2 regions of the Streptomyces sp. NPDC086766 genome follow, and region 1 is predicted to be linked to the other one. Evidence: predicted binding sites of a transcription regulator. Region 1 holds the regulator's gene; the other holds the start of a gene.
What was found. The regulator HspR, encoded in region 1, represses chaperone genes until heat shock. The targets are predictions, from matches to a motif close to TTGAGNNNNNNNNNCTCAA.
Positions count from the first base shown of each region.

Region 1 (3,411 bases):
GCCAGACGCACGACGGCCACCGCCCTCGTGCTCACCACCGCGGCCGGCGCGCTCTGCGCGGCCGCCGTCCCGGCCTCGGCCGCGGTCAGCTGCGCCTCCCCCGTCTACAAGCGGCAGTTCTACGCGAACACCACCTTCTCCGGCACCCCGAAGAAGACGGACTGCGACAGCGCGATCGACCAGAACTGGGGCACCGGCGCGCCCGCCTCCGGCCTGCCTTCCAACTACTTCGCCGTCCGCTGGACCGTCACCCGCGACTTCGGCTCCGGCGGTCCCTTCGCCCTCGCCGCGTCCGCGCAGGACGGCGTCCGCGTCTACCTGGACGGCGTCCGCAAGATCGATCTGTGGAAGAACGTCTCGTCGACGGTGCGCAAGACCGTCAACGTCACCGTTCCCTCCGGCAAACACACCCTCCGCGTCGACTTCGTCAACTGGACGGGCACGGCCAACGTCGCCTTCACCTACAAGCCGCGCACCTCCGCCGACATCGACAAGGTCGCGCCGCTCACCCCGGCCGGGGCTTCGGCCGCCTACGACCCGGCGACCGGCAAGGCCCGGCTCGGCTGGTCGAAGAACAAGGAGATGGACCTCGGGGGCTACCGCGTCTACCGGCGTCTGAAGGGCACGTCGTTCGGCGGCACCCCGCTCGCCACCACCACCACGACGTCGTACACCGACGCGACCCTGCCGGTGACCGGCCAGACGTACTACTACGAGGTCCGCGCCTACGACAAGGCGGGCAACACCTCGGCCGGCACGGCGGACCAACCGGTGACCACGGCCGACCGCACGCCGCCCGCCGCGCCCACGGGGCCGACCGCCGACTCCGAGACGGACGGGCTGCGGATCGGCTGGAATCCGGTCGCGGACGCCGCCTCCTACCGGGTCTACCGGGCAACCAGCGCGGACGGCGCGTACACCCTGGCCGGCAGCACCGGCGAGACGTCCTACCTGGACACCTCGGCCGTGGAGGGCGCCACCTCCTACTACCGCGTCACCGCCCTCGACGCGGCGGGCAACGAGTCCGCGCCGGCCGCCGTCAGCGCCCGGCGCATCGACCTCACCCCGCCGTCCGCCGTGACCGGGGTGACCATCACGCCGACGGGGTACGGCTTCCACCTGGCCTGGGACGCCAACACCACCCCCGACCTCGCGCGGTACGTCGTCTACGCGGGCGAAATCGTGGGCGACGACGAGGAGCGGGCCTGCTCCGCACACCAGGTGGAGTGGCTGTTCACCGACACCACCTCCTACGACTACGCCACCCTGCCGGACGGCGAGGAACGCTGCATGTTCGTCGACGCCGTCGACGACGACTGGAACTCGCACTACCAGTGGACCCGCGCGCCCGAGGTGGTGACCGCGACCGAGCTCGACACCACGCCCGGCGTGGCCACGCCCGAGGGCTCACCCGTCGAACTGGATGCGACCACCGCCTCGCAGCGCACCTCGCCCGTCACGCTGTCCTGGAACACGGTGGCGGACGCCACCGGCTATCAGGTCTACCGCTGGGACCCGGCCACGGGCGCGTACGAGAAGCTGGCGGCCACCGAGCAGCAGACCTACGTGGACACCACGGCCGGCGCGGACACCACCCGCTACTACTGGGTGACCGCGCGGTACGCGGACGGCACCGAGTCGGCACCCGGCGCCGACTACGCGATCCTGTTCCCGTGACCACACGAAGGGGCCGGGAGGCTGTCGCCTCCCGGCCCCTTCGTCGTGGCCCTCGCGGGCGGGTCAGTCCTTGGCCTTCTTGGGACGCCACACCACCAGCGCGCTGGTCTGCTGGACCTCCTGGTACGGGACCAGGTCCCGGCGGTAGGAGGCGTGCACGGCGGCCTCCCGCTGACGCATGGCGGCCGCGGCTCCGTCCAGGGCCGCCTCCAGCTCGGCCACTCGGGACTGGAGCGCGACGACCCGGTTCTCCAGTTCGATGATCCGCTTGATGCCGGCCAGGTTGATGCCCTCGTCCTGCGACAACTGCTGCACCTGACGGAGCAGTTCGATGTCACGGGCCGAATAGCGGCGGCCCCGCCCTGCGGTGCGGTCGGGCGAGACCAGACCCAGCCGGTCGTACTGACGGAGCGTCTGAGGGTGCAGTCCGGAGAGCTGAGCGGCCACCGAGATGACGTACACCGGTGTCTCTTCCGTCAGTTCGTACGGGTTGCGGCGGCGGCCGTCCATCTCACTCATGCTCCCTTCGCGGCCTCGAACAGCTCCGCCCGCGGGTCCTCGCCCGCGGTCGCCTCGCGATACGCCTCCAGTGCGTCACGAGCCTTCCCCGCCAGGTCCTTCGGGACACTCACCTCGACGGTGACCAGCAGGTCCCCGCGGGTGCCGTCCTTGCGGACCGCGCCCTTGCCCCGGGCCCGCATCGTCCGGCCGTTCGGCGTGCCCGGCGGCAGCTTCAGCGTCACCGGGGGTCCGCCGAGCGTGGGGACCCGCACCTCCCCGCCCAGGGCCGCCTCCGCGAAGGTGACGGGCACCGTGACGGTGAGGTTGTCGTCCTTACGGCCGAAGACCGGGTGGGCGCCCACGTGCACGACCACGTACAGGTCGCCCGAGGGGCCGCCCCGCTCGCCCGGCGCGCCCTTGCCGCGCAGCCGGATGCGCTGGCCGTCGAAGACGCCCGCGGGGATGCGCACCTGCATCGTCCGGGACGACTTGGCACGGCCCGAGCCCTTGCACACCTCGCACGGGTGCTCGGCGATCATGCCGCGGCCCTTGCAGTCCGGGCAGGGGTCGGTGAGCGAGAACCCGCCGCCCGAGCCGCGCGCCACCTGCCCGGTGCCGACACAGGTCGGACACACGCGCGGCGTGCCGTTCTTGTCGCCGGTGCCCGAACAGGCCTTGCACGGCGACTGCGAGGACATGCGCAGCGGAACCGTCGCGCCCTCGATGGCCTCCGTGAAGCTCAGCGTGACCTCGGACTCGATGTCCTGGCCGCGCCGGGGCTGGGTGCGTGTGGCGCCCGCGCCGCCGCGGTTGAACAGGCCCCCGAAGACGTCACCTATGCCGCCGCCGAAGCCGCCGGCGCCCCCGCCCTGGGCGCCGCCTCCGAAGAGGTCGCCCAGGTCGAAGTTGAAGGAGCCGCCGCCCGCGCCCGGCCCCGGGCGGAACCCGCCGCTGCCGAAGAGGGCGCGGGCCTCGTCGTACTCCTTGCGCTTCTTGGGGTCGCCGAGGACGTCGTTCGCCTCGGAGATCTCCTTGAAGCGCTCCTCGGCCTTGGCGTTGCCCTTGTTGGCGTCCGGGTGGAACTCGCGGGCGAGCTTCCGGTACGCCTTCTTGATCTCGGCGTCGGTGGCGTCCTTGGGGACGCCGAGGACCTTGTAGTAGTCCTTCTCGATGAAGTCCTTGGTGCTCATCCCCGACGTCCCTCCTTCCCTGCGTTCGTGTCCACGTCAGCCC
Region 1 is NZ_JBIVBI010000005.1:208,118-211,528, forward strand. Features, by position in the region: gene ACIPM1_RS11620 (PA14 domain-containing protein) at 1-1,677, shown strand, start outside; gene ACIPM1_RS11625 (heat shock protein transcriptional repressor HspR) at 1,741-2,187, opposite strand; gene dnaJ (molecular chaperone DnaJ) at 2,193-3,368, opposite strand; gene grpE (nucleotide exchange factor GrpE) at 3,405-3,411, opposite strand, start outside.

Region 2 (3,411 bases), on a different contig from region 1:
ACGACGTCGGACAGGTCGAGTTCGACCTCCAGGTAATGGTCCCGGAAGGTGTGGTTCTGCGCCGGGTCCAGGACCTCCAGCAGGGCCGCGGCCGGGTCGCCGCGGAAGTCCGAGCCGACCTTGTCGATCTCGTCGAGCAGCACGACCGGGTTCATCGACCCGGCCTCCTTGATCGCGCGGACGATCCGGCCGGGCAGCGCGCCGACGTAGGTGCGCCGGTGGCCGCGGATCTCGGCCTCGTCGCGGACGCCGCCGAGGGCGACACGGACGAACCGGCGCCCCATGGCGTGCGCGACCGACTCGCCGAGCGAGGTCTTCCCGACGCCGGGCGGCCCGACGAGCGCGAGCACGGCGCCGCCGCGCCGCCCGCCGACCACGCCGAGGCCCCGGTCCACGCGCCGCTTGCGCACCGCGAGGTACTCGGTGATCCGCTCCTTGACGTCGTCCAGGCCCGCGTGCTCCGCGTCCAGGACCGCCTTGGCGCCCCGGATGTCGTAGGCGTCCTCGGTCCGCTCGTTCCACGGCAGGTCGAGGATCGTGTCGAGCCAGGTGCGGATCCAGGAGCCCTCGGGCGACTGGTCGGACGCCCGCTCCAGCTTGTCGACCTCCTTCAGGGCCGCCTCGCGGACCTTCTCGGGCAGGTCGGCCGCCTCCACCCGGGCGCGGTAGTCGTCGGACTCCTCACCGTCCGTCTCGCCGTTCAGCTCGCGCAGCTCCTTGCGGACGGCCTCCAGCTGACGGCGGAGCAGAAACTCGCGCTGCTGCTTGTCGACGCCCTGCTGGACGTCCTTGGCGATGGTCTCGGCGACGTCCTGCTCGGCGAGGTGGTCCCGCAGCTGCCGCGTGGCGAGCCTCAGCCGGGCCACCGGGTCGGCGGTCTCCAGGAGCTCGAGCTTCTGGTCGGTGGTGAGGAAGGGCGAGTAGCCGGAGTTGTCGGCGAGGGCGGAGACGTCGTCGATGGCCTGGACCCGGTCGACGACCTGCCAGGCGCCGCGCTTCTTCAGCCAGCTCGTGGCGAGGGCCTTGTACTCCTTGACCAGTTCCGCGACCTGGCCCGGGTAGGGGTCTCCCCCGTCCGAACGGAGCGGAGCACCCGGGGAAGGGTCCGGCACGGTCTCCTCGACCGCCGTCCCCTCGACCCACAGCGCCGCGCCGGGGCCGGTGGTCCCGGCGCCGATCCGCACCCGCCCGCGGCCGCGTACCAGGGCACCCGGGTCGCCGTCGGCCAGCCTGCCGACCTGCTCGACCGTGCCCAGCACACCGGTCTTCGCGTACGTCCCCTCGATGCGCGGCACCAGCAGGACCCTGGGCTTGCCCGGCTCCGACCTCGCGGCGGCCTGGGCGGCCTCCACCGCGGCCCGCACCTCGGCGTCGCTCAGGTCCAGCGGGACCACCATGCCGGGCAGCACGACCTCGTCGTCGAGCGGCAGCACGGGCAGGGTGAGCGGTGTGAACGCCGTGGACTCAGCAGCCATGATCTCCCCTTCGGCAGTCAAGTTGAGCTATGCCGACTCAATGCTCGTGAGCCCGTTGTTGTTCCCCGACGCCTGTTCGCTCTGAGCGATCAAGGGGGAAGCCGCGCCGTCCGCGCCTTTCACGGCACGCGGGAGCGCAAAGGAGGGGGAGTTGAGGCGCAACGGGTGGGGCGCCGGGCTCATGCGCCGGAGCCGACGCCGGCAGTCATGTGCTGACGTCTGACACCCCGATGCCCGACGTCCTGACGCCTGACGCCCTGACGCCCGGTCAGGCCGTCGCGGCGGCCGGGCTCTGGACGCGCGCCCGCGCCCAGCGGCGGACCACCGGCCAGCTCGCCGTGCCGAGGCTCACGGAGAGCAGATGCCCCCAGCTCGTCATCGGGTCGGTGTACGCGATCAGGTCCGGGACCTGCATCCCGAGGAACCCGAGGAGCAGCGGCCATCGCAGCCAGGGAGCGAGCAGGCCGGACAGCGCCCCGACACCGGTGGCCACACCGAAGCTGATGCCGTAGTCCAGGCGGTGCAGCGAACTGTCGGGCAGCAGGCCCCCGAGCACCGCGAGCCCGACCGGGACCTCGGTCGCGAGGGTCGCCAGCACATGCCCGAACAGGAAGACGCCCGCCGCGCGCAGGCCCCCCACCCGGCGCTCCAGCGCGGTGAGCACCAGCAGGAAGCACAGCGCGTACGGCGAGGCGATCCCGCCCGCGACCCACAGCGCGCTGCCCGTCAGCACCAGCAGGGGCGTCCGCACCAGGTGCGCGACATCCGTGCTGGAGCCCTGGTACAGGACGTTCATCAGGGCGGGGTCGACACAGCGGGCGACGAGCGAGGTGACGGCCAGGACGACCGCGTAGCCGAAGGTGAAGGGGGTGCCGGTGGGGTCGGGCAGCAGACGCCAGGGGCGCGGTGCGCGTACGGCGCCGCCGGACCCGCCGGGTCCGCGCCGTGCGTCGAGGCGCGCCGCCGACGGGATGCGTACGGTCGCCCCGGCCGCGTCGGTCTCCGGCGGGGCGGCCGTGACGACGGCCCCGCCGGCGCCGGCGTCCGGCACCGGGCCCCGCTGCCGCGGCATGCCGTCGAGCAGCTGCGCGACCTCCGCGAGCCCCGGGTCCGCGTCGACGGCCGCGCCCGCGCGCACACCGGCGTCCGCGCCCTCCCCCGGCGCGAGCGGAGCGCGCCCGCCCGCCTCCGGCGCGGGAGGAACGCCCGAGGACGCCGAAAACGCAGCTCCGTCAGCCGTAGCAGTCCGTTCCACGCCGAGGCGCTCCTTCCGTCACGCCCCACCCTTGGCGCCCCACCGGCCACTGTCTATGACCGACGCCACCCGAACGCCGATTCACAGGAACTTCTGACCCAGCTCCCGCGTCCGCCCCCCTCTGCTTCGACACCACCCCCCGGGCACCGGTAATTCAGGTGGCGGCAAAGGCCCGTTGGGGCAGGATGGCCTCATGACCGCCTCGTACGACACGCCCGTGGTGCTGGACCGTCGCGAGGGCCCCTACGGCGAGGTCGTACTGCGCCGGCACGGCGCGCTGCTGCAGATCATCGCCAACGGCTGCTTCCTGATGGACACCTCCGACGGCCGCTCCGAACGGCTGCTCGTGGACGCCGCGCTCGCCGCCCTGGACGGACGCCCGGCACCGGACGTGCTGATCGGCGGCCTGGGTGTCGGCTTCTCCCTCGCGCACGCGGCCGCCGACCCCCGCTGGGGGAGGATCACCGTGGTCGAACGCGAGCGCGCCGTCGTCGACTGGCACCGCCGCGGCCCGCTCGCCGTCCTGACCGCCGAGGCCCTCGCCGATCCGCGGACGGAGGTCGTCGAGAGTGACCTGGTTCACTACGTCAATGAGACATCCGCCACATTCGACGCCCTGTGCCTCGATATCGACAACGGACCGGGCTGGACGGTCACCGAGGGCAACGAGGGGCTCTACGC
Region 2 is NZ_JBIVBI010000002.1:524,510-527,920, reverse strand. Features, by position in the region: gene lon (endopeptidase La) at 1-1,475, opposite strand, end outside; gene ACIPM1_RS05515 (rhomboid-like protein) at 1,744-2,730, opposite strand; gene ACIPM1_RS05510 (spermidine synthase) at 2,924-3,411, shown strand, end outside.
Region 2: a site for HspR is predicted at 1,498-1,516, ahead of lon (endopeptidase La). Genes of this name have one in related genera too.